4 regions of the Sphingomonas sp. STIS6.2 genome follow, and region 1 is predicted to be linked to each of the others. Evidence: riboswitches for the same ligand, from Rfam matches in the RefSeq annotation. Region 1 holds a riboswitch; each other region holds the start of a gene.
The links. Region 1 has a riboswitch for cobalamin ahead of cobW (cobalamin biosynthesis protein CobW). Riboswitches for the same ligand answer to the same signal wherever they lie in the genome.
Positions count from the first base shown of each region.

Region 1 (6,040 bases):
GAACGCGCTCATGCCGGCAGGTCGAGCTGCGCGAGGATCGAATTGCGCCGCGTCGGCCACAGCCCGGCCGCATGCAGCGCCGCGAACCGCGCGGTCATCGCCGCCAGCGCCGCGGGGTTTGCGCTCTCCAGAAACGCGCGCACCGCGTCGCGCCCCAGCGTCGCATCATAGTAGAGATCGATAAGCTCGGGCGACACCACCCGCGCCAGCTGCGCGAACATCGCCATATGGTCGAGCGTCGCGGCGATCTCCGCGCCCCCGCGAAACCCGTGCCGCATCATCCCCTCGACCCAGGCCGGGTTCGCCGCCCGCGCATGAACGACCCGCGCAATCTCCTCGTCCAGCGGCCGCGCACGCGGCCGTTCCGGGTCCCGCGCGTCCAGATGATACAGCGCCGCGGCCTTACCCCCGGCACCCGCCTGCGCCGCCGCGAACCCCGCCTCGTGCGCGGCATAATCCGCGGCGAGCAACAGGTCGGTTTCGGGCAGGTCCTGGACATGGACGAACGCGTCGGCGGCGGCGACCCGGTCGCGGATCCCCGCCGGATCGAACCGCGTCGCATTGTCATCGCCCGCCCCGTCGAGCGCGTGGCACGACGCCGCCAGCCATGCCGCCCCCGCCGCCGCCCGCGCCGCCTCGCCATAGGCCTCGCCCGCATCGCCGAGCCCGAGCCCGTAGCGACCCGGCTCGGGCCCATAGACGCGCGCACCGACGGCAGTGCCGACGAACGGGTTCCAGTCGCCGGGCTCGTCGCGCAGCGCCAGCGCGCGCACCGCCTGCCCGAACATCTGGCCGAGCGCGGGAAACGCATCGCGGAACAGCCCCGACACGCGCAGCGTCACGTCGATCCGCGGCCGGTCGAGCCTTGCCAGCGGCAGGATCTCGACCCCCGTGACGCGGTCCGACGCGTGATCCCAGACCGGCTCCGTACCCAGCAGGTGGAGCGCCATCGCAAACTCCTCGCCTGCGGTCCGCATCGTCGCCGACGCCCAGAGGTCGACGACCAGCGCGCGCGGATAGTCGCCCTCGTCCTGCAGATGCCGGCGGACCAGCTCGTCGGCCAGCCGCACGCCCTGCGCATGCGCCGCGCGCGACGGCACGCCGCGCGCGTCGGTCGCATACAGGTTGCGCCCGGTCGGCAGGACGTCGCTGCGTCCGCGCCACGGCGACCCCGACGGCCCCGCCGCGATCCGCCTGCCCCGCAACGCGCTCAGCAGCCCGTCGCGCTCGGCCTCGCCCTGGTCACCACGCCCATAGACGTGCAGACCGTCGCCGAACTGGCTCTCCTTCACGTCGCACACGAACGTGTCGATCCGCGTGATCGCCTCCGCCTGGCTCGCCTCCTCGTCGAGCCGCAGCGTCGCCGCCAGCCCGGTCGCGCGCGCCTCGTCGGCGATGTCGCGCTGCAGCCGGTCGCGACGCGCGGGGTCGAGCCCGTCGGCGGTCGAAAATTCGTCGAGCAACGATTCGAGCCGCCCCAGCCCCGCACCGCTGCGCGTCGTCGCGGCCGGCGGCGGGACATGGCCGATCGTCACCGCGCCGATCCGCCGCCGTGCCTGTGCCGCCTCGCCCGGATCGTTGACGATGAACGGATAGAGCACCGGCATCGCCCCGGTCAGCGCCTCGGGCCAGCATTCCCCCGACAGCGCGACCGCCTTGCCCGGCAACCATTCGAGCGTCCCGTGCGCGCCGACATGGATCAGCGCATCGGTCCTGCGCGCGTGCAGCCACAGATAGAAGGCGACATAGGCATGACGGGGACAGCGCGAGAGGTCGTGATACTCGCCGACCCGCGCCGCGCTGCGCCCGCGTTCGGGCTGGAGCGCGATCACCACGCCCCCCCGCTCGACGGCCGCGAACTCGAACGCGCCGTCGATACAGGCCGGATCGTCCTCGGGCGCGCCCCAGCTTTCCTCGAGCGCATCGCGCAACACGGCCGGCAACGCTCCAAGCGCCGCGCGATACGCCGCGACCGGCCACGCGATCCGCCCCGTCTCCAGCGCCTCGGCCAGCGCTTGCGGCGCCGCGCCGCCGGTCGCATAGCCCGCCGCCGCCAGATCCTCGACGATCGCGTCCGCGGACGCCAGCGCGTCGAGCCCGACCGCATGCGCCATCTGATAATCCTTGCCCGGATAGGTCGACAGCACAACCGCGGGCCGCTGCTCAGCGACCGGTCGCGTCGCCAGCCGCACCCACGCGATGACGCGCGCGACGATCGCCGCGATCCGCTCGGGGTCGGCCCGGTGCTCGCGGCGCGCATAGCCGAGAGCGTCGTCGCGGACGCCGTCCTCCTTGAAGCTTGCGACGCCCGCGAACAGGCGTCCGTCGACTTCGGGCAGGACGACGTGCATCGCCAGGTCGGCGGGGGACAACCCGCGCGTCGACCCCGCCCAGGCGGCGCGGTCCGACGTCGCCAGCGCGACCTGGAACACCGGCACCCCCGCTTCGTCGAGCGGCGAGCTGTCATCGGCGCCGCGGCCGGAAAACGCGGTGGCATTCACGATCGCCGCCGGACGCAGCGCAACGACCCAGCGCTTGAGCCACCCCGCCGCGCCCGGCGCCTTCAGCGACGGCGCGAACAGCCCGACGACGTCGAACCCCGCCCCGCTCAGCCCGGCATGCAGCGCCTCGATCGGGTCGAGATCGGCGGCGGTCAGATAGGAGCGGTAGAAGATCAGCAGGATTCGCGGCCGCGTCGCGGTCATCGCGAACGCCGCCGGGCACGTCACCCCGTCGCGCGGCTGCCAGCCACCGACCTCGGGAACCGTCTTCACCCCCGCGACCGGCCCGGCATAGAGCCCCGCCGCCAGCGCCATCTGCGCCAGCGCCGCCTGCGCCGCGACCGCGCCGCCATCGTCGCACAGCGCGGCGAGCCGGCGCAGCGTCGACACCGGCACCGTCGACGCCGCATCGAGCCGCGCATCGCTGCGCCCGTCCGCGGGCAGCACCGCCAGCGCGATCCCCCGCGCCCGCGCCAGCGCCTCGACCTGCTGTAACCCATAGGACCAGTAGGACCGCCCGCCGATCAGCCGGATCACGATCCCCTTCGCCCCTTCACCCCCCGCTAGCGTTCGCTCGACATAGGTATCGACCGACAGCGGATGCGCGAGCGCGGACAGGTTGGCGAGCCGGAGCGACGGCAGCGGGCTCCCGTTCGCCGCCGCACGCCGCCACCCGGCCGCGAACGCGCCGAGATCCCCGTCCGAAAAGGACAGGACGACAAGATCCGCCGGGCTCTGCGCGAGGTCCTGCGGGACCGCACTCTCCTCCAGCCCGTGGCTTTCGCGGAAGACGACGTGCATCGCCGTCAGCCCTGAAGCGCGGCCCGGATCCTTGCAGGGTCGATCCGGTCATGCTCGGCGATCACCACCAGCCGCGTCTGTCGCGCCTCGTCGCCGCGCCACGGCCGGTCATATTGCGTCCGCACCCGCGCACCGACCGCCTGCACCAGCAGCCGCATCGGCTTGCCCGTCACCGCGGCATAGCCCTTCACGCGCAGGATGTCGGCGTCGCGCGCGAGGGTCTCGATCCGCGCGGCGAGCGCCGCCGGGTCCGCGATCTCGCCGAGGTCGACGATCATGCTGTCGAAATCGTCATGCTCGTGGTCGTCCGCGCCATCATGATGCGACGGCCGCGCCGCGATGTCGTCCTCCGCCGCCGCGTTCAGCCCCAGCACGACACGCGGATCGATCACCCCGTCGGTCAGCGCGATCACCGGCAACGCACGCGGGGACTCCGTCGCGATCACCGCGCGCGCCGCAGCCACCCCCGCCTCGCCCGCCAGATCCGCCTTGGTCAGCAGCACCAGATCCGCACAGGCGAGCTGGTCCTCGAACACCTCGGCGAGCGGCGTCTCGTGATCGACGCTCGGATCGGCGCGGCGCTGCGCCTCGATCGCGGCGAGGTCGGGCGCGAACCGTCCCGCGGCGACCGCTTCCGCATCGGCCAGCGCGATCACCCCGTCGACCGTGATCCGCGACCGGATCGCGGGCCAGTCGAACGCCTTGAGCAACGGCTTGGGCAAAGCGAGCCCCGACGTCTCGATCAGGATATGGTCGGGCCGCGGGTCGAGCGCGAGCAACGTCTCGACGGTCGGGATGAAATCGTCCGCGACGGTGCAGCAGATGCAGCCATTGGCGAGCTCGACGACATTCTCGGCCGGGCAATCGGGGATCGCGCACCCCTTCAAGATGTCGCCGTCGATACCAAGCGTGCCGAATTCGTTGACGATCACCGCGAGCCGCCGGCCGCCGGCATTGCGGATCAGATGACTGATCAGCGTGGTCTTGCCCGCGCCGAGGAATCCGGTGACGATGGTAACGGGAATCTTGGCCAGGGTCGGCTGGGGGTCGGTCATGCGATACTCTCCGGGCGTCGGAACGACAGCCACGGACGGACGCACGCCCGCAGCCACACGCGCGCACGACCTGACGGCCGCACGCGTTCGTCGCTCAGACGGAGTACCGTGCCGCGACCATCCCCTGGATCAAGGCAAGAGCGACCATGACGCTGGCAGGTCTCCTGGCTCGCGGGTCGAAGCTCGATGCACGCCTTCCCAGGTCCCGTGACCCAGTGGCTGCCCCCGCATCGGGGGCCTGTGCGTCTCGCTCACCGCTTACAGTTGCAGGGACAGCCGCGGCATTGGGAGGCAAACCTCCCGCACCGCATTCCCATTCAAGCCCCGAAGGGCACCGGCGCGATCTGTTGAGGTTCGGTAGAACCAAACCTCGGGGTTGGGTTTAGAGGAGTTTGGCGGTTGTGCCAATGCACCTGACCTCCGTCATCCCGACGAAAGTCAGGACCCAGAGCCAAACAAAATGCGGTGCCTGGCTCTGGGTGCCGGGTCGAGCGCAGGATGACGACGCTGTTTGTTAGCCCCGCACCACCTCGATCTCGTCGAACCGCTTCCACCGGTAGATCGCGAAACTCAGCACCCAGCACGCCACGAACAGCGCGATGATCGCAAAGCCCAGCCCGTTGAAATTTTCGCCCAGCGCCGAAGCGACGTCCCACACGCCCCCGCTCAGCCCCAGCTTCGACGCCAGCAGCGCGAGCGTCTCGATCCCGCCGATCGCGATCGCGACGATCGCCGAGATCAGCGTGATCGTGATGTTGTAATAGAGCTTGCGGATCGGCTTCACGAACGCCCATTCATAGGCGCCGAGCATCACCACCCCGTCGGCACTGTCGACCAGCGCCATGCCCGTCGCGAACAGCACCGGCAGCACCAGCACCGTGCCGATCGACAGCCCGTCCGCCGCCTGGCTCGCCGACAGGCCGAGGATCGCGACTTCGGTGGCAGTGTCGAACCCCAGCCCGAACATGAACCCGAGCGGCGCCATGTGCCAGCTGCGCGTGACCAGCCGGAACATCGGCCGGAACAGCCGCGCGAGCAGCCCGCGATTGCCGAGCAGCAGGTCGAGGTCTTCCTCGACATAGCGCCCCCCGCCGCGGACATGGCCAAAGGTCCGCCACACCGATCGCAGGATGATCAGGTTCATCGCCGCGATCGTGAACAGGAACAGCGCGGATATCAGCGTCGCGATCACCCCGCCCGCCTGCTTGAACGCCTCGAACTGTGACAGCGCGCTCGCGGTCAGCGCGATTCCGACCGCGGCGATCAGGACGATCCCCGAATGGCCGACCGCGAACCAGAAGCCGACCCCGATCGGCCGCTGCCCATCCTGCATCAGCTTGCGCGTCACATTGTCGATTGCCGCGATATGATCCGCATCGACCGCGTGGCGCAGCCCCAGCCCCCAGGCGAGCATCGCGGTGCCCAGCATCAGCGGCTGCGCCTGGAACAGCGCGAACGCCCATCCCCAGGCGGCGATATTGGCCGCCACCAGCATCGCGAACATCCAGCCGATCCGGTGTCGCGTCGAACGACCGGCGGTCCGCCCGGTCATGATCTTGGTCATTGGCACATCCCCGGCGTCCGACGAGGACGGGGGCCTGCCGCGAACGACCGGGACGCGCGCCGACCGGACGCCATGAGCGGCCGGCATGCGTCGCCGATGCGGCCCCCGCCGCATTGTCG
Region 1 covers NZ_JPDP02000041.1:424,490-430,529, reverse strand. Annotated here, with positions in the region: gene sphst_RS08220 (cobalamin biosynthesis protein CobG) at 1-12, opposite strand, end outside; gene cobN (cobaltochelatase subunit CobN) at 9-3,302, opposite strand; gene cobW (cobalamin biosynthesis protein CobW) at 3,308-4,357, opposite strand; cobalamin riboswitch at 4,495-4,711, opposite strand; gene sphst_RS08205 (HoxN/HupN/NixA family nickel/cobalt transporter) at 4,872-5,909, opposite strand.

Region 2 (6,040 bases), on a different contig from region 1:
GCGTTCCGGTCGCAAAACGATAGCTCGCCTGCGCGCGGTAGGTGGTGGTGTCGTCGAACCGGTTATTCTCGTCGCGCCGCACCGATCCGCCGATCGCTAGCGCGTCGTCGATCACGACGTCATACTGTCCGACGATCCCGACATTGTCGGTGTGCCGCCGCCCTGTGAAGACGAACTCCGAAGGGACCGGACTAAGCGTCTGAAATTCCTCACGCTCGACATCGACTGCGGCGGTCAGCCGATGCCGGATGCGATCGGTGCCGAACCGGAAGGCGCTTTCGAACGATCCCTTGTACCGGCGTCCCTTGTTGCCGAAGCTCAAGGCATCGTCGACCAGCGCCCGGCGTGTCGTATCGGCAAACTGGCCGCTGAGCGCATTCGTCCACCGGCCATCCGCCAGCGCGAGTTCGGCGCGAACCAGCCCGTAATATGCCTCGACCGTGCTGCGCGCGCCTGGCGTATCGACGATCGTGCCGAACTGCGGGCCGCTCAATGCCGTGTCGTTGCTGTCGGCATCGGTATAGCTGTAGCGCCCGACGCCCGTGACCTTCAGCGTGTCGGTCGGCGACCAGCTGAGCTTGCCCGTCGCGCCGACGCTCTTCGCGCCGATGTCGCGCGATCCGCCCCGTGCGGTCGGCGTGCCGTCGGTGAGGTAGGTCGAGCTCGATAGCGCGTAATCGAGATTGCGCGCTACGCCCGCGACCCGGGCGCCTCCCGAAAACGTGCCGAACGATCCCCCTTCGGCCCGTAGTGATACGCCCGGGGCCTCCGCGCCGCTCAGCGTGAGATACTGGATGACGCCGCCGATCGCGTCGGACCCGTACAGCGCCGATTGCTGGCCGCGCAGCACCTCGACCCGTGCCGCCTCGTCGGCAATCAGCGTGCCGAAGTCATATTCGCCCTGATAGGGATCGGACACTTCGATCCCGTCGATCAGCACGAGCACGTGATTGCCCTCCGATCCGCGGATCCGGACCTGCGTCGTCCCCCCGACCGCGCCGGTCCGGCTGACCGCCAGTCCGGGAACGTCGCGCAGCACGTCGGACACGATCCGGGTCTGCCGCTGGTCGAGCGTGGCGGCGTCGAGCACCGTCACCGACGCCCCGAGCTGATCGGCGGGAACCGCGTCCCCCGATCGCGATGCGGTGATCACCAGCTCGGCGCCGCCCCCTGCCGCCTCGCCCGTCGCCGCAGTAACCGGATCAGGCTCGGCCGCGGCCGGCGATGCAAAGGCCGTGGCGGTGGCGAGCGCCACAAGCGAAACGAAAATTCTGGTCATGAAACGATACCCCCGGCGTCACGAGCGACCGGCCGGGGCCTGCCGTCCGATGCTACGGACAGCCGGCGCAACGCTTGGGGTGTACGCCGAACCGCACCCGCCACGCGCACCGATGCGGCCCCCGCCGCATGGTTCGTCGCTCAGACGGAGTACCGTGCCGCGGTCATCCCCTGGACCATGGCAAGAGCGACCGAGCGCCGGCAGGTCTCCTGGCTCACGGGTCGACGCCCGGTACGCGACCTTCCCGGGCCCTGCGCTTGCGCTCAGGCCTAGTGGTCGTCCCCCCGTGATGAAGGGACATGCGCACCGCACTCACCGCTTACAGTTGCAGGGACAGCCGCGGCATGAGGAGGACCGTCTCCCGCACCGCATTCCCTTTGAAGCCCCGAGGGGCACCGACGCGATCTGCGACCCCGGCCTTCACCGGTTTCGCAGGGCGACGGTAGCGCAGAAATTTCCTGCCGCCAATGGGCCTAGAGTCGCGCGAGGATCGCCCGCGCCTGACGTAAGTGCGGCGCATCGATCATCCGCCCATCAAGCTGCAGCGCGCCCGCCTCGGGAGCCGCCGCAAACGCAGCGACGACGGCGTGCGCATGTGCAACGGTCGCCGCATCCGGCGTGAACGCGGCGTTGATCGTGGCGACCTGCGACGGATGAATCGCCATCATGCCGGTAAAGCCGTCACGGCTGCCGCGCGCGGCATAGGCTGCCAGCCCGTCAATGTCCGCGATTGCGGGATAGACCGTCTCGATCGCCGCGACGTCCGCCGCATGGGCGCCGAACAGCAGCAGCGATCGTACGAGCTTATAGGGTTCGGTATAGGATCCGTCGTCCTCCCGACTGGCCGCCGCGCCGATCGCCGCGGGCAGGTCTTCGGCGCCCCAGGTCAGGCCGCATAACCGGTCGTTGACCCGCGCATATTCGCCCAGTGTGAAGATCGCGGCGGGCACTTCGGTCGCGATCGGCAGGATCGGCGGACAGTCATCGCCATAAGCCTCGACCAGTGCGAGGACGGTCGCGGGTCCGGTCGCCTTGGGCAGCATGATCGCATCGGCGCCCCTCGCGGCAGCGAGATCGTCGTCCAGCCACCCGGAGTCGACGGGATTGATCCGGACTATCCGCACGACGTCGGTGTGGTCCTGCAACGCGGCCCGGACCGCCTCGCGGGCAACGGCCTTGCGGGAGAGCGCGACCGAGTCCTCCAGATCGAGGATGATGGCATCGGCCCCGCTCGCTGCGGCCTTCGCAAAACGCTCGGGCCGGTCTGCGGGCACGAACAGCAGCGAGCGCAACCTCATGCCGGCGTCCGCAACAGCAGTGCCGAGCGGAGGCACCGACAGACGATCTCGTCACGCTGGTTGATCAGCTGGTGCATGAATGTGACGATCCCGGCGTTCGAGCGTGACCGGCTGGGCTTGAGTTCGACGACCTCGGTCTCGGCGCGCATCGTGTCGCCGATGAAGACGGGTTTCGGATGCACGAGCTTATCGTAACCGAGATTGGCGACGAGCGTTCCGAGCGTCGTGTCGCCGACCGACAATCCCACCATCAGCGCGAACGTGAAGGTGCCGTTGACGAGGATCTGCCCGAATTCGCTCGCCTTCGCCGCCTCCGCATCGAGGTGCAGCGGCTGCGGGTTGTGCGTCATCGTCGAAAACAGGAGGTTGTCCGTCTCCGTGACGGTGCGGCGGATCTCATGGACGATCCGGTCGCCGATCGCCCATTGGTCGAAATAGCGGCCGGCCATCAATCATCCTTCTCGATACGTGCGAGCACCATGCCATCGCTCACCTGCCCGCCTTCGATCGCGGTCAGTTCGGCAACCGTCCCGTCGAACGGCGCGACGAGCGAATGCTCCATCTTCATCGCCTCCAGCGTCACGAGCTTCTGCCCCTTTGCGACACGGTCCCCGGCCGCCACGTCGACCGCGATGATCCGTCCCGGCATCGGTGACAAGATAGCGCCGTCCGCTGCCGCCCCCATCGCCGCGCCAGACGCACGCCAAGGCCGCAACTGCCAGGTCTGCCCGGCATCGGAAACGAGGGTGGCATCGACCGGTTCATGGACGCCGCGACCGTCGAGATCGATCGTCACGGTGTCGTCGTCGAGCAGGAACCGCGCCGTCTTCAAAGGTCCCGCGTTGAGGCGAAAGCCCGCCATCGGTTCGACGCGCACGAGCGCGCGCGCGGCCTCGATCAGCGCTTCCTCGCTAGGCTGCGCCGGGGGCATCAGCGCCGCACCTTCGCGGGCGATCAGCCCGGTATCGAGCGTTCCCGCGACAAATTCCGGATGGTCGAGCGCCTGGACGAGAAAGCCCGCATTCGACCGGACCGGCCAGACGACCGCCTTGTCCAGCGCCTCCGCCAACGTCTCGCGCGCGGCTTCACGCGTGTCGCCCCAGGCAATCACCTTGGCGATCATCGGGTCATAATAGGGCGATATGTCTGCCCCCTGTTCGACGCCCGTATCGACCCGCGCCGCATCACCCAGATCGAACGCCTCGAGCCGCCCGATCGACGGCAGGAAACCCTTGGCGGGATCCTCCGCATAAAGCCGCGCCTCGATCGCCCAGCCGCGGATCGCAAGATCATGCTGCTGCAGCGGCAACGCCTCGCCGCTGGCAATCCGCAGCTGCCACTCGACAAGGTCCTGTCCGGTGATTTCCTCGGTGACGGGATGCTCGACCTGCAACCGGGTGTTCATTTCCATGAACCAGATCCGATCGGCGCGCAGGCCTTCGCTCGCATCGGCGATGAACTCGATCGTACCCGCGCCGACATAGTTCACGGCCTGTGCCGCGCGCACCGCCGCCGCGCAGATCGCCGCGCGCGTCGCATCATCCATGCCGGGCGCCGGGGCCTCCTCGATCACCTTCTGATGCCGGCGCTGCAACGAACAGTCGCGTTCGAACAGATGGACGACGTTGCCCTGACGATCGCCGAACACCTGCACCTCGATATGCCGCGGCGAGAGGATATATTTCTCGATCAGCACGTCGGTATTGCCGAAGGATGCGGAAGCTTCGCGCTGGCACGAAGCGAGCGCGTCGGCAAAGTCGGCGGACGCGTCGACGCGGCGCATACCCTTGCCGCCGCCGCCGGCGACGGCCTTGATCAGGACCGGGTAGCCGATGGCATCCGCCTCACGCTGGAGCCTATCAGGCGACTGGTCTTCCCCCAGATAGCCTGGCGTCACCGGGACCCCGGCCGCCATCATTCGCTGCTTCGCGGCATCCTTCAGCCCCATCGCGCGGATGCTGTCGGGATCGGGGCCAACCCACAGGATCCCTGCATCAAGCACGGCCTGCGCGAAGTCCGCATTCTCGGACAGGAACCCGTACCCCGGATGAATAGCCTCAGCGCCGGTGGCGAGCGCGGCGGCGATGATCTGCTCTCCGACCAGATAGCTCTCGCGCGCCGGGCTCGCACCGATATGCACCGCCTCGTCCGCGTGCCGGACATGCAGCGCGCCCGCATCGGCATCGGAATAGACCGCGATCGTGCGGATTCCCAACGCCCGAGCTGTGCGGATGATGCGGCAGGCGATCTCGCCACGATTGGCGATGAGCAGTGATTCGATCATTGCGCGGGGCATCCGGTGGTCCGCTTAGACCAAGTGATGTTGAGGATCTTCCACCGGCCCGCGTCGCGCACCATGTCGAAATGGTCGGTCCCGCAATACGCGACCCGGCCGTCGATGGTGAAGACATAGGGCGACCATACCATCGCGATATCGCCATCGATATCCACGGCGGGATCCGTCAGGCGTTCCGCATATCGCTCCGGTCCGGGCTTCAGACGGGCGGCGAAGTCGGACCAGCCGGTCCGGCGGATGATGCGCGTGCCGTCGGCCATTTCTTCCACTGCCGTAGCACCCCCCTCGGGGCGTACCTGTGCGAGCAGTGCCTGGCCATCGCGGGTGGCCAACGCAGCGAACATCGCGTCGATCGGCACCATGACGCCAGCCTCCTCGGTCACCACGACTGGCGGCAAGCCGGTGCCCTTGACGATCGGCTGGACCGGTGTGACCTGACCCGCGGCCAGCAGAAACGATAGCAGGATCATCGGCTTACATCCTGAACACACCGAACGCGGGGCGTTCGGCGATGGGAGCGTTGAGCGTCGCGGCGAGCGCGAGGCCGAGCACGTCGCGGGTCTGCGCGGGATCGATGATCCCGTCGTCCCACAGCCGCGCGGTCGCGTACCAGGGATTCCCCTCGTCCTCATATTTCTGACGAACCGGCGCCTTGAACGCTTCGGCCTCCTCCGCCGTCCAGTCGTCCGCGTCGCGGTGAACGGTGGCGAGGACCGAGGCCGCCTGTTCGCCGCCCATCACGCTGATCCGGCTGTTCGGCCAGCTGAACAGAAAGCGTGGCGAATAGGCGCGTCCGCACATGCCGTAATTGCCGGCGCCGAAACTGCCGCCGATCAGCACCGTTATCTTCGGCACGGTCGCGGTCGCGACTGCCGTCACGAGCTTTGCACCATGTTTGGCAATGCCTTCCGCCTCATACTTCCCGCCGACCATGAAGCCCGAGATGTTCTGGAGGAACAGCAGCGGTACCTTGCGCTGGCAGGCGAGCTCGATGAAATGCGCCCCCTTCTGTGCGCTTTCGCTGAACAGGACGCCGTTATTGGCGAGGATTGCGACGGGGAGCCCGTGGATATGCGCGAACCCGCACACCAGCGAGGTACCATAGAGCGCCTTAAATGCATGGAATTCGCTGCCATCGACCAGTCGTGCGATCACTTCGTGAACGTC
Region 2 covers NZ_JPDP02000159.1:525,713-531,752, forward strand. Annotated here, with positions in the region: gene sphst_RS17230 (TonB-dependent receptor plug domain-containing protein) at 1-1,279, opposite strand, end outside; cobalamin riboswitch at 1,462-1,694, opposite strand; gene sphst_RS17235 (HpcH/HpaI aldolase/citrate lyase family protein) at 1,753-2,577, opposite strand; gene sphst_RS17240 (MaoC family dehydratase) at 2,574-3,026, opposite strand; gene sphst_RS17245 (acetyl/propionyl/methylcrotonyl-CoA carboxylase subunit alpha) at 3,026-4,861, opposite strand; gene sphst_RS17250 (nuclear transport factor 2 family protein) at 4,858-5,343, opposite strand; gene sphst_RS17255 (carboxyl transferase domain-containing protein) at 5,348-6,040, opposite strand, start outside.
Region 2: another riboswitch for cobalamin. It lies ahead of sphst_RS17230 (TonB-dependent receptor plug domain-containing protein); the one in region 1 lies ahead of cobW (cobalamin biosynthesis protein CobW).

Region 3 (6,040 bases), on a different contig from region 1:
CGACCCCGCGCTGTTCGACGACGGCTATCGCGCGATCGAGGCGCGGTCGGGCTGGCGCGGCTATGGCGTCATCCCCTGGCTTCCCGAGGCCGCCCGCCTGCCGAGCGAGGATGCGGTCATACTCGAACGCCGCCCCGGTCACGACCGGCAGGACGGCCAGGTCGTCATCGCCTGTCCGATCACCCCGCGCATCGCCAATTTCGACGATCTCGATCCGCTGCGGCTCGACCCCGGCGTCACGTTGGTCATGGTCCCGCCCGGCGAACCGATCCCCGACGCCGACATGATCATCCTCGCGGGCTCCAAGGCGACGATCCCCGACCTCGCCTTTCTCCGCGCGCAGGGCTGGGACATCGACATCCACGCGCATCGCCGTCGCGGCCGCCCGGTGCTCGGGCTTTGCGGCGGCTATCAGATGCTCGGTCGCAGCATCGCCGATCCGGACGGGCTGGAGGGGCCCGCCGGTATCGCCCCCGGGCTCGGCCTGCTCGACGTCGCGACGATCCTGTCCCCCGCCAAGACGCTCGAGCGCGTCGCCGGCACCGCGATCGGCGCACGGTTCGACGGCTATGAGATCCATATCGGCGAAACCACCGGCCCCGACACCGCGCGCGCGCTCACGACCCGCGACGATGGCCGCCGCGACGGCGCGGTCAGCCCCGACGGGCTCGTCTCCGGCAGCTATGTCCACGGCCTGCTCGGCCTCGCGGATCAGCGCCGCGCGTGGCTCAGCCGGCTCGGGGTCGGTGCGGTAGGGCCCGACCATGCGGCGTCGATCGACGCCGCGCTCGATGCGATTGCCGAAACGCTCGAACGCCATCTCGATATCGATGCGCTGATCGCGCTGTCGAAGCTCGCGGGCTCAGACGCGGCCGGCAATGGCGAGCGCGACTAGCATCCCGGTCTCGACGAATTCGATCCCCGCACCGTGGCAATCGCCTGAAACGCCGCCGACCCGCCGGATCAGCCACCAGCCGAATACCGCGATCAGTGCAGGGGCCCCTGCAACGGCATGCACAGGCACCCCTAAACACCCTGTTACGCACCCCCAAAAGACCAGATCGTGCACCCTGATCTTCCCTGCCACCATCCCTCCCAGCCCGCCCTCCCGGAGCAGCGGCACCCACCGCGCCCAGCATAACGGCCCGATCCGCGCGAGCATCGGGACGAGAATCACGACCGCCCATCCCTGACTCGAAACGGCATGCAATAAGACAAGTTTTGCAAGGAGTTGCAGCGCGATCATCACAACACCGAAGCTGCCGATATGCGGATCCGCCATCACCGCGATCAGCCGGTCGCGGTCGCCATGCGCGGCACCCAGCCCGTCCGCCAGATCCGCCAGCCCATCCAAGTGCAAAGCCCCTGTAATCGCTACCCAAATAGTCAGCGCGGCGAGCGCACCGGTCCACGGATCGACCTGCGCGCCGACCCACCCCGCCGCCGCGACGACCACCCCGATGCACGCCCCGACGACCGGGTACCACCGGATCGCGGCGGCAAAATCCTCAGCGTTCGCAGCGACTTGCGGCATCGGCACGCGCGTCAAAAAGCCGAAGGCGACGACCAGCCGCTTCACGAAACCGGATCAGTCTGCAGCGCCACGATCTGCGCCGTCCGGTCCGGCCAGATCCGCAAACTAATCAGCGCCGCATAAGGCAAATCGAATGCCCAGAGCTCGCGCTGGCCGAACTCGCACAGCGTTTTCAGCGCCGCACGGATCGCCCCGCCATGTGTTACGATCAATGAGGTTTCGGGTGTAAGATCTTCTATCGCATCGGTAACTCTTGCGACCAGATTGCTCCACCGTTCCCCACCCGGCGGCGGTGCACCATCCGGATCGTCCCAGAACCGCTGCAACGCCGCAGCGTCGATCTCCGCCGCAGCCAGCCCGTCCCAATCCCCGAAATCCAGCTCCCGCCACCGCGCATCGGTCGTTGGAGCCAGCCCCCGCTCCCGCCCGATCGCATCCGCAACAGCCTGCGATCGCATGAGATCAGAACAGACGATCTTCTTGAAATTCAGCGGTTTTACCCGAGCCATACAGGCCGCCATTCCCTCCGCCGTGACCGGACTATCGGTCCGCCCCAGCATCCGCCCGGTTAGTTCAGGCGCGCCATGCCGCAGCAGGTGGAGCAGGAACGGCGCACTCACGCCACCGACACCCCCGCCTCGGCAAACGTCGCCATCCCGTCATGCGCCGCCAACGCCGACCGGATCACTCCCACCGCAACCGCCGCCCCGCTTCCCTCCCCCAACCGCATCCCAAGTCTCAGTAAAGGCTCGAGTTTCAGCGCGGCGAGCAACCGCTCATGCCCTGGTTCGGCCGAACAATGCCCCGCAATGCAGTGCTCTGTGATGCCAGGATACGCCGCCGCAATCGGTGCGATCGCCGCCGACGAAATGAATCCGTCGAGCACCACCGGCACCCCCGCCAGCCGCGCCGCCACCACCGCGCCGGCGATCGCGACGATTTCACGCCCCCCCACCCGCCGCAACGTCTCGAACGGCGTACGCGGGAAATCATCATGCCGCCCAATCCCCGCCTCGACCACCGCGATTTTCCGCGCGATTCCCGCCACATCAACCCCCGTCCCCGGGCCAACCCAGTCCGCGGCGGTTCCGCCGTAACTGCGCAGACACAGTGCTGCGGCCGACGTGGAATTCCCGATCCCCATCTCACCCACGACAAGCATGTCGAGCCCCGGCACGACGACGTCGGCACCGATGTTGAGTGCGGCGAGACACGCGGCTTCGTCCATCGCCGGTGCCGTCGTGAAATCCGCCGTGGGGGTTTCCAGATCGATGTCGGCGATGATCAGCTCGAGCCCGACGGCATCCGCCAGCGCATTGATCGCCGCGCCCCCACGACGGAAATTCTCGACCATCTGTGCGGTCACGGAGACCGGGAAAGCGCTCACCCCGTGCACCGCAACGCCGTGATTTCCGGCGAAAATCGCCGCCCGCGCACGCTCGAACCGCGGCCGCTCGCGCCCCTGCCAGCCCGCCATGAAGACCGCGAGGTCTTCAAGTCGGCCAAGCGATCCCGGTGGCTTGGTCAACTGTGTTTGCCGCAGCGATGCGGCCCCTCGCGCGGCTTCGTCTGCCGCAGGAAGAGCCCCCAGCGCCGCGTCGAACGCCGCGACCGTCGGGAACTGCCTCACTGCGCGACATAGCCGGCGGGGGGCGTCCGGGTGATGAAATGCCCCTTGATCCCGGCGGGCCACTGCCGAAACGGCACCTGCCCCTCCGCACTCTCCGCATGCAGCACGGCATAATCGAGGATCGCTCGCGCAGCCTCCTCATCCGGCGTGAAGCGCCCCAGCACATAGCCGATCTTCGCGGGCCCACGAACATGGATGGTGCAGAAGTCCTGGCAGGCGAACAGGCACGGCATCGCCTGCACCGCAATCCCGGCATAGCGCGGATCACTCGCCTGGACCGCCTGCAATGCTGCGACGAGTCTTGCACCGCCCCGCATGCCCTCGGCATCGTCCTTCGCATCGGTGGAAGCGCGGCAGGTGCTGCAGGCGACGACGGCCGCCCCGTCTTCGGCGGGAACCAGTAGATTTGGCATTGAAACCCCATGACATACGCGCCCGCGGCACAAGCCGCAGGCTGGTTATGTCGTCGCGCGGGTTTACCCCCGTCCGCTCGGCGCACCCTGGCCGGACGAAAGACGACCGCGACGGGCAGGTCTCCTGGCTCACGGGTCACAGCCCTTCGCGCCGCCTTCTCGGGACCGGGATCCCAATGGCATGATGGCACGATGGCTCGCCGCTTACAGTTGCAGGGGCAGCCGGGGTTCTCCCGTTCCCTTTTCATCCCCGTCGCCGGGGAACCTGTCGCGGTCAGAGGGATAGGCCGGGCGAGCGGCCCGGGTCAATCGCCCTGCGCGCTGTCACGCGTCAGCGGTACCACGACCGGTACGCCCTCGATCGATCCGAACCACGCCCGAACACCATAGGTCTCACGCAGCCGCGCCGGCGTCAGCACTGCCGACGGCGCGCCGTCGGCGACGAGCCGGCCCGCGTCTAGCACGAGGATGCGATCGCAATAGCGTGCGGCGAGCCCCAGATCATGCAGGACGGCGATCACCAGGACACCCCGCGCGGCCTGCGCCCGCAGGATCTCCATGACTGCGATCTGATGCGCGGGATCGAGCGACGCGAGTGGCTCGTCGACGATCAGCGCCGGCGCCTCCACCGCCAGCGCCCTTGCCAGCAGGACGCGGGCCCGCTCGCCCCCCGAAATCTCGGTCGCGACACGCGCCGCAAGCATGGTCACGTCCGCCGCTGCCATCGCACGGGCAATCGCATCACGATCCTGCTGAGAAATGCGCGACAGCGGTGCGAGATGGGGCAAGCGGCCCAGCGCGACGAGACGTTCGACGCTCAGCGGCCAATGAAGACTTTGACCCTGCGGCAGATACGCGACCGTCCGCGCGATCTCACGTCGCGAGCGCTCCGCCAGCGGAACCCCGTCGAGCAGGATATCTCCAGTAGCGGGAACCAGCCCGAGAAGCGCCTGGACCAGCGTCGATTTGCCCGCCCCATTGGGGCCGACGATCCCGATGAGCGCGCCGCCCTCTGCCGAGAAACTGACATCGTCGACCACGACCCGCCCTGCACGGCGGACGCTGAGGCGGTCCGCGGAGAGGGCTACCATAGCCGCCGCTCGCGGATGAGGTGGACGAGGAACACCGGCACACCGAGAAACGCGGTGACGACCCCGAGCTTGAGTTCGTTCGACGTCGGGATCACCCGGACCAGTACGTCGGCGAAAGTGAGCAACGCGGCCCCGCCCAGTGCGGAGGGGAGCAGGATCGCCGATGGCGAACGATCGGTCATCGGCCGGACGAGATGCGGGACGATCAGGCCGATGAACCCGATCGCGCCCGATACCGCAACCGCCCCGCCGACCCCGATCGCCACCCCGACCAGCATCCGCATGCGCGTCCGACGCAGATCGACGCCTAGCGCGCGTGCGCCATCCTCGCCGAGCGTCAGCGCGTCGAGCGCATGGCCGTCCCAGGCGACCAGCACCATGCCGAGCGCGATACAGGGCAGCGCCAGCGCGACATGGCTGAACGACCGGTCTTCGAGCGACCCGAGCAACCAGGTCATGATCTCCATCGCTGCAAACGGGTTGGGGGACAGGTTCAGCGCCAGACTGACCCCCGCGACGGCCAGCGTTCCAACCGCAATCCCCGCGAGGATCAGTGACAAGGCGCTTTGCGACCCGGCCGCCAGCACGAACAGCAACCCCAGCGCCGCGAACGCCCCGGCGATCGCCACGATCGGCAGCATCGCCGGATGAAGCTCCGCCAGCCCGAAATACAGCGCGATCACCGCGCCCAGCGATGCGCCGTTCGACGCGCCCAGCACCGATGGCTCGGCCAGCGGATTGCGCAGGAATCCCTGCAGCGCAGCACCCGACAGCCCCAGCATCGCGCCGACCGCGAGCCCTAGGATCGCGCGCGGCAGCCGAAGTTCGAACAGGATCGCGCGTTCGATCGGATCGCCCTGCCCGCTGAGCGCCCGCACGACATGCGCCAGCGGGATCGCCGCGCTACCCACCGCGACCGACGCGGCGCCGGCCAGCAGCGCAAGCAGCGCGAGGCCACCGACCAATCGCGCACGCGTCACGCGTTCCATAGTGCCAGATCCCACCGCATCGATTTCCGCCTAGCGCATAAGCGCCCGCTGCGGCAGGGCTTTGCGTATGCGCCGCCGCCGTCTCCTGACCATCCTGATCATCGCTGCCGCTGGCGCATCTGCTGCGGCGGCAGCGCCTCGACCGCCGGCGCGTATCGTTTCGCTCAACCTGTGCGCTGACCAGTATCTTCTGGCGCTGGCCGACCCCGCGCAGATCGTCGCACTGACCCGGTTCGCGCGTGATCCGAACATGTCCGCGGCCGCCAACGCCGCGCGTACCATCCCAGTCAGCCGTGGCAGCGCCGAAGACGTCCTGATGCTCCGCCCCGATCTCGTGATCTCCTCGCCGTTCCGACGCCAGACGGTCGCCGCAGTTCTCGCCG
Region 3 covers NZ_JPDP02000159.1:517,865-523,904, forward strand. Annotated here, with positions in the region: gene sphst_RS17185 (cobyric acid synthase) at 1-895, shown strand, start outside; gene cobS (adenosylcobinamide-GDP ribazoletransferase) at 863-1,579, opposite strand; gene sphst_RS17195 (histidine phosphatase family protein) at 1,576-2,154, opposite strand; gene cobT (nicotinate-nucleotide--dimethylbenzimidazole phosphoribosyltransferase) at 2,151-3,164, opposite strand; gene sphst_RS17205 (DUF1636 domain-containing protein) at 3,161-3,577, opposite strand; cobalamin riboswitch at 3,675-3,861, opposite strand; gene sphst_RS17210 (ABC transporter ATP-binding protein) at 3,883-4,668, opposite strand; gene sphst_RS17215 (FecCD family ABC transporter permease) at 4,662-5,657, opposite strand; gene sphst_RS17220 (ABC transporter substrate-binding protein) at 5,725-6,040, shown strand, end outside.
Region 3: another riboswitch for cobalamin. It lies ahead of sphst_RS17205 (DUF1636 domain-containing protein); the one in region 1 lies ahead of cobW (cobalamin biosynthesis protein CobW).

Region 4 (6,040 bases), 400 kb from region 1:
CGATCGGCGCCAGCCAATGCTTCTTCACCCATGCGCTCGGCCGCTGCCCGGGCTCGGGGAGAACGGTCGCGGCCAGGTCGCGCGGCAATTGGAGATAGGAGAAGCCGAGGTGATCGAGCATCGTGGCCTCGTTCCCCGGCCCGAACACATCCCAGTGTGCGGCTGCGAGCTGCGCCTTGGCGAAGGTGCAGCTGCCACCCTTGCGCTGGAGAAGCGGGCTTTCATCGCCGTTCAGTGCCAGCATCGCGACGATCGTCTCGATCGGTCCGTTGGGCTCTGCGGCGGCGAGCGCACGCAGATGCTTGAGATGTCGACGGGCGAAGGTGACATAGGGCGAGCGCAGCGTCTGATAGGTGACGTGCTTCTCCCAGCGCTCGAGGACCGATCCGCCGAAGGGCCGCTCGGCCTTGCCGGCATATAGGCCGACATAGACGAGCCGGTCGTCATGGAACATGCCGTAGATGCCGGGCCCGCGCAGTGCCTCCGGCTCCCCCGCCCAGGGTGCCCGCGGCACGGCGCGCAGGTTCATCCATGCCGGCTTGCCGAGCGTGGGCGGCACGGGACGCAGGGTAAACAGCTCGGAAGCCCGGTAAAACGGCATGCGCAATGTCTCCTCATGGGGTGGCCATGCGGCTTAGGCGGGCGCGCGCGCGAACGGCTATCCGGGGTTTTCCCGGGGGGCGACATCGCCGGCGGCCCGTCCCAAGGGCTGCCGGCCGCGGGGCGCGCTAGAAGCCGACGCGAAGCGAGAAGTCGACCGCGCGGGGACGGCCGAGGACCCATTGCTGGTTGTTGTACGTGCTGATCGCTGAGTCCCGGTCGAACAAATTGTAGCCGTGGATATCGACCGCCAGGCGCGGCGTTACCGCGTACGATAGCGTGGCATCGACCATGGTGTAGCTGGGGACGCGGAAGCTGTTCGCATTGTCTGAATAGCGTCGTCCAACGTAGCGCAGCCCGGCGCGTGCTTGGAGCGCACGCGTCGCGTTCCAGCGCAGCCAGAGATTGGCGAGCCTCTCGGGCACGTCCGGCGGGGTATTGCCGTCAAAGCGCGTGCCGCCGGAGACGAAGTCGTCGAACGTCGCGTCGAGCACGCTGCCGTTCGCATCGATGCCGACACCGTACGGCAGATCGAGCGATACCGCGGCCTCGATACCCTTGGCCGATCGCTGGCCGACCTGCTCGACCGGGCTCGTCGGGGTCAGCTGTGCCAGCAAGCGCTTCTTGACGATGCGGTAGGCGGCGAGGGTGGCGGTGCCGCGACCGTCGAGGAACACGGCCTTCGCGCCGACCTCGACCTGGTCGCCAACCGCGTTGCTGAACTGCACCTGCCCGGTCGAATAGGTCGTCAGCGTCCCCAGCGGGTCCACGCCGGTGGCATATTGCGCATAGAGCGACACCGTCGGGATAGGCTGATAGACGCTTCCGACCCGCCAGGTCAGATTGTGCAGCCGCTTGTCGAGCACGAACGTCTCGGTGCCGGCGCCGCCCGGATAGTCGATCGACCAGCGGCGTATCGTGTCGCGCTCGTAGCGCACGCCACCGACGATCGAGACGTGCGTGCCGAGCTTCAGCCGGTCCTCGGCAAAGACCGCATATTCGGTGGTCCGCGTCCGATAGCGCGGTGCGATCCCCTGGGTGTCGACGATCAGACTGGGATCGAACGCGAAGGGATCGACCTCCGAAACCTGCGGGTCAGACCCGAAATTGTGGGAGTAGGTCAGTTTGATGAGGTTGACGTCGAAGCCCATGACAAGGTCATTGCCGACGCCATCGGCAATCTGTGTTCGGAGCGTCACGCTGCCCTGATCGCCCCATTGCGTCTGATCGTGGACGATGCCGGTCATGTCGGTGCGCAGGATGCCGCCCGGCGTGCCGGTGTTGCCGCTGCCGTTGGCGCAGACGCCGTCCGCGGCGATCCAGCAATAGGTTTCGAGATTGAGCCAGGAGCGTTTGGAGGTGAGGCGATAGGCCTGGTTGCTGACGGTGACCGCATCGCTCGGCGTCCAGTCAACCTGCAGGCTGGTGCGGTTGTCGCGGTATCGGATAGAGCCGTCGCGTGTGTTGTAGTTGCGTTCCCGGATGCGGTCGTCGAGCCGACCGTCGATCAGCGGTGTGCCGAAATAGCGCATCGGCTTCTGGTCGCCATAATCGTCCCGCACGGTGACGACGAGCGTGTCGGTCGGCGCCCAGCGCAGCGTGCCCGACACGGCATGGCTGCGCGACTGGCCGCGATCGACATAGCCGTCCGATCGGCGATAGCTGCCGTCGATGCGGTAAGAGAGGCGCTCGGTGATCGGCCCCCCTGCGCCTGCCGCGAGATGGAAGCTGTCCTGCGAGCCATAGCCGATCTCGCCCTCCACGTGCGTCTGCTGCGTATCGGGTTTGCGCATCACGACATTCACCGCGCCGCCCAGTGCGCCCTGGCCGTAGAGCACCGAGGCCGGGCCGCTCAGGATGTCGATCCGCTCGACCATCCACGGATCGGTCGGAAAGGTGATCGTGCCGGCCGCCGGGAACAGCCTGATGCCGTCGATGAGCTGGAGCACGGATCCCTGACCGCTGAAGCCCCGCGCGGCGAGCGCGGTACCGCCATTGCCGGGATTGCCCGCATTGCTGATGCCCGGTGCGCGGCTCGTCGCGTCGATCACCGACAGGTCGCCGCGCGCGCGGATCGTGGCGCCGTCGATGACCGAGATCGTCGCGGGAGTCTCGAGCGGCGTGAGGCCTAGGCGGCTGCCGGTCCCATTCGGCGTGGTGAGCGTGTCCTGGGCATGTTGTCCGACGATCAGGATGTCCTTGGTATCGGGATCCGGAACGGACTGGGCGTGGACTTGTGCTGCGAAGACAGGCGACAGAATAGCCCCCGCGAGCGCGAGGCGAGACAATAGGAACGGCATTACGGTAATCCCCCGGGCGTCTGGCGAACCCGGCAGGGACCTCCCGCGAACGGCCGACATCCGCGCCAGCCGGACGCGATTGCGACCGGCACGCATGCCCGTGCGGTCCCCACCGCACACGTCGTCGCTCGACGGAGTACCGTGCCGCGGCCACCCCCTGGGCCAGGCAAGAGCGACCAGACGCCGGCAGGTCTCCTGGCTCACGGGTCCTCGCACGATGCACGGCCTTCCCAGGCCCTCATGACGAAACGTCTGGCCCAGTGGCTGCCCCTTCCTTTGCAGGAAGAAGCGAAATGCATCTCGCTCGCCGCTTACAGTTGCAGGGACAGCCTCGGCTTCAGGTGGCGAACCACCCTCACCGCGTTCCCTATTAAGCCCCTTTCGGGGCACCGACGCGATCATGCCGCCCTGCTCGGATCGAACAGGTCAGCGGCGCCGGTCTATCCCGGTCAGGATCGTTCGGCAATCGTCCGGCGAGCGGCGCGATGGCGGCTCGATCGTCCCGCTCGATTGCTGTGATCCAGAAGCTCCGTTTGGCGCGATGCGCGTCCTCGATCAGGAGGCGGCGGTGCCGCACGCTCTGTGCGGAAATGCCACGCTGATGGCATGCAGGATTAAGGGATCGAGATGAAGAACGTGAAGAGCCGTCAGGCCGTGACGGCGATGCTGCTGGCTGCGACATCGGCTGGTGCCATGATTCAGCCGGTCGCCGCGCAGACGGTGGCGCCGGCCGAGACGCAGGCGGAAACCCGCATGACGACCGCGGCGGCACCGTCCAGCGCCGGCAAGCCCGCGCTGGCGCAGGCCGGGGTTGCCGGCACCGTCGAAGCCAAGGGTGATTCAGCCAGTGTCGCCGCGCCGCAGATGACCCGCGACAATGGTGCGCCGATCGGCGAGAACCGCCACTCGAAGGCGGCGGGCGACCTTGGCCCCGTCCTGCTCGAGGACACGACGCTGATCGAGAAGCTCGCACGCTTCGACCGTGAGCGCGTGCCCGAGCGCGTCGTCCATGCCCGCGGAACCGGTGCCCACGGCGTGTTCACCGCGACCGCGGACATTTCGAGCATCACCGGTGCATCCTTGTTCATGCCCGGCAAGCAGACGCCGGTGTTCGTCCGCTTCTCGACCGTGATCCACCCCTCGGGCAGCCCCGAGGGCATGCGGGATCCGCGCGGCTTTGCGACCAAATTCTATACCGATCAGGGCAATTGGGATCTGGTCGGCAACAACCTGCCGATCTTCTTCATCCGCGACGCGATCCAGTTTCCGGACATGATCCACGCGCTCAAGCCCTCGCCGGTGACGAACAAGCAGGACCCCAATCGCTTCTTCGACTTCTTCTCGGCCACGCCCGAGGCGACCAACATGCTCGCGCATGTCTATTCGAACCTCGGTACGCCGGCATCCTACCGGACAATGGACGGCAACGGCGTCCATGCCTTCAAGCTGGTGAATGCCAAGGGTGAAACGGTGTTCGCCAAGTTCCGCTGGATCAGCCGCCAGGGCGTGCGCAACCTGAACGGCGCGCAGGTGGCGACCGCGACATGGAACTACCTGACCGATGATCTCTATGGCGAGATCGGCAAGGGCAACTTCCCCGTCTGGGACCTGATGGTGCAGACGATGTCGGCGTCGGCGTTCGCCAAGCTCGACTATAATCCGTTCGACGATACCAAGGAATGGCTGGGCGTGCCGTTCCGCAAGATCGGCGAGATGACGCTCAACAAGGTGCCGACCAACTTCTTCGACTATACCGAGCAGTCGGCGTTCGCACCGGCCAACCTCGTGCCGGGGATCGAGGCGTCGCCGGACCGGATGCTGCAGGGGCGGCTGTTTTCCTATTCGGACACGCAGCGCTATCGCATCGGCGCCAATGCGATGCAGTTGCCGGTCAATCGTCCGCTCGCGAGCGTCGTCAACAATTACCAGGACGGCCAGCTCGACCACGCCAACCGCGCGTCCGACGTGAATTATTTCCCGGCGGCGACCGCGGCAAAGTCGACCGATGCCCGCTTCCGCGCCGCGCCCTATGGCATCGACGCGACCGTCGATGCGAAGCCGATCGCCAAGACCAACAACTTCGCCCAGGCGGGCGAATTCTACCGGGCGCTGAAGCCGCAGGACAAGGCGGATCTGGTGACCAACCTGGCGGGTGATCTCAATGTCGTGACGTCGGCGCGGACGAAGACGATCATGGTCAGCTACTTCTACCAGGCGGACAAGGACTTCGGCACGCGCCTGGCAACCGCGGTGAACGTGCCGATCGCCGACGTGTCGCGCGCGGTGGCGGACTATCGCGCCGCCAACCCGGGCCAGGGCGCCCGCTGATCCCGGGGCAGGGGGTGCGCGACGGCGCGCGCTTCCTGCCATGGCAGACTTCAAGGAATCGAGACCGACGATGCTGACTTATCTTGCCGCGCTGCTCGCCGCAGCCGGTCCACAGGCCGCTGCGACCGAGCGACGCACGCCCCCTGCGGTCGCGGCCTTGCCATCACCCGAGCGTCGCCAGCAGCTGCTGTTCGAGGCGGCCCGGCTCGGCCGCACGGACATGATCGATCCGCTGCTCAAGGCCGGCGCCGACATCAATGCCTATGACGAGCGCGGTTTCACGCCCCTGATCCTGGCGGCGTATAACGGACAGCTTGCCACCGTGGACGCGCTGATCGGCAAGGGCGCCGACGCCTGCCGTCCGGATCGCGACCAGGGCAACAGCGCGCAGATGGGTGTCGCGTTCAAGGGCGAGGATGCGATCGCGGCACGGCTGCTGAAGGCAGGGTGCGACGTGAACGCGCGCAATCATGCCGGGCAGACCGCGCTGATGATGGCGTCGCTGTTCAATCGGCGGGCGCAGGTCGAGCTGTTGCTGGCGGCGGGTGCGGACCGGACGATCCAGGATGCGGCGGGACGATCGGCAGGTTCGGTCGCGGCCGGGCAGGGCAACGCCGCGATGGCGGAACGCGTGAAGCGCTGACGCAAGTCTTCGGGCGTCCCGGGTGCCGCAGCGGGCCGTGTCGCTGCCGTTCCGCATTGACGCGGCGCGGCATCCGGGGCCATCGCGTTGGCCATGACCAAGAGCAAGGGACGCACCGGCGCACACGCGCGCGCCAATATCCAGCCTGCGCCGACAGCCGCCGAGCTCG
Region 4 covers NZ_JPDP02000041.1:25,670-31,709, forward strand. Annotated here, with positions in the region: gene sphst_RS06340 (hypothetical protein) at 1-601, opposite strand, end outside; gene sphst_RS06345 (TonB-dependent receptor) at 729-2,900, opposite strand; cobalamin riboswitch at 3,069-3,307, opposite strand; gene sphst_RS06350 (catalase) at 3,528-5,228, shown strand; gene sphst_RS06355 (ankyrin repeat domain-containing protein) at 5,299-5,871, shown strand; gene sphst_RS06360 (hypothetical protein) at 5,965-6,040, shown strand, end outside.
Region 4: another riboswitch for cobalamin. It lies ahead of sphst_RS06345 (TonB-dependent receptor); the one in region 1 lies ahead of cobW (cobalamin biosynthesis protein CobW).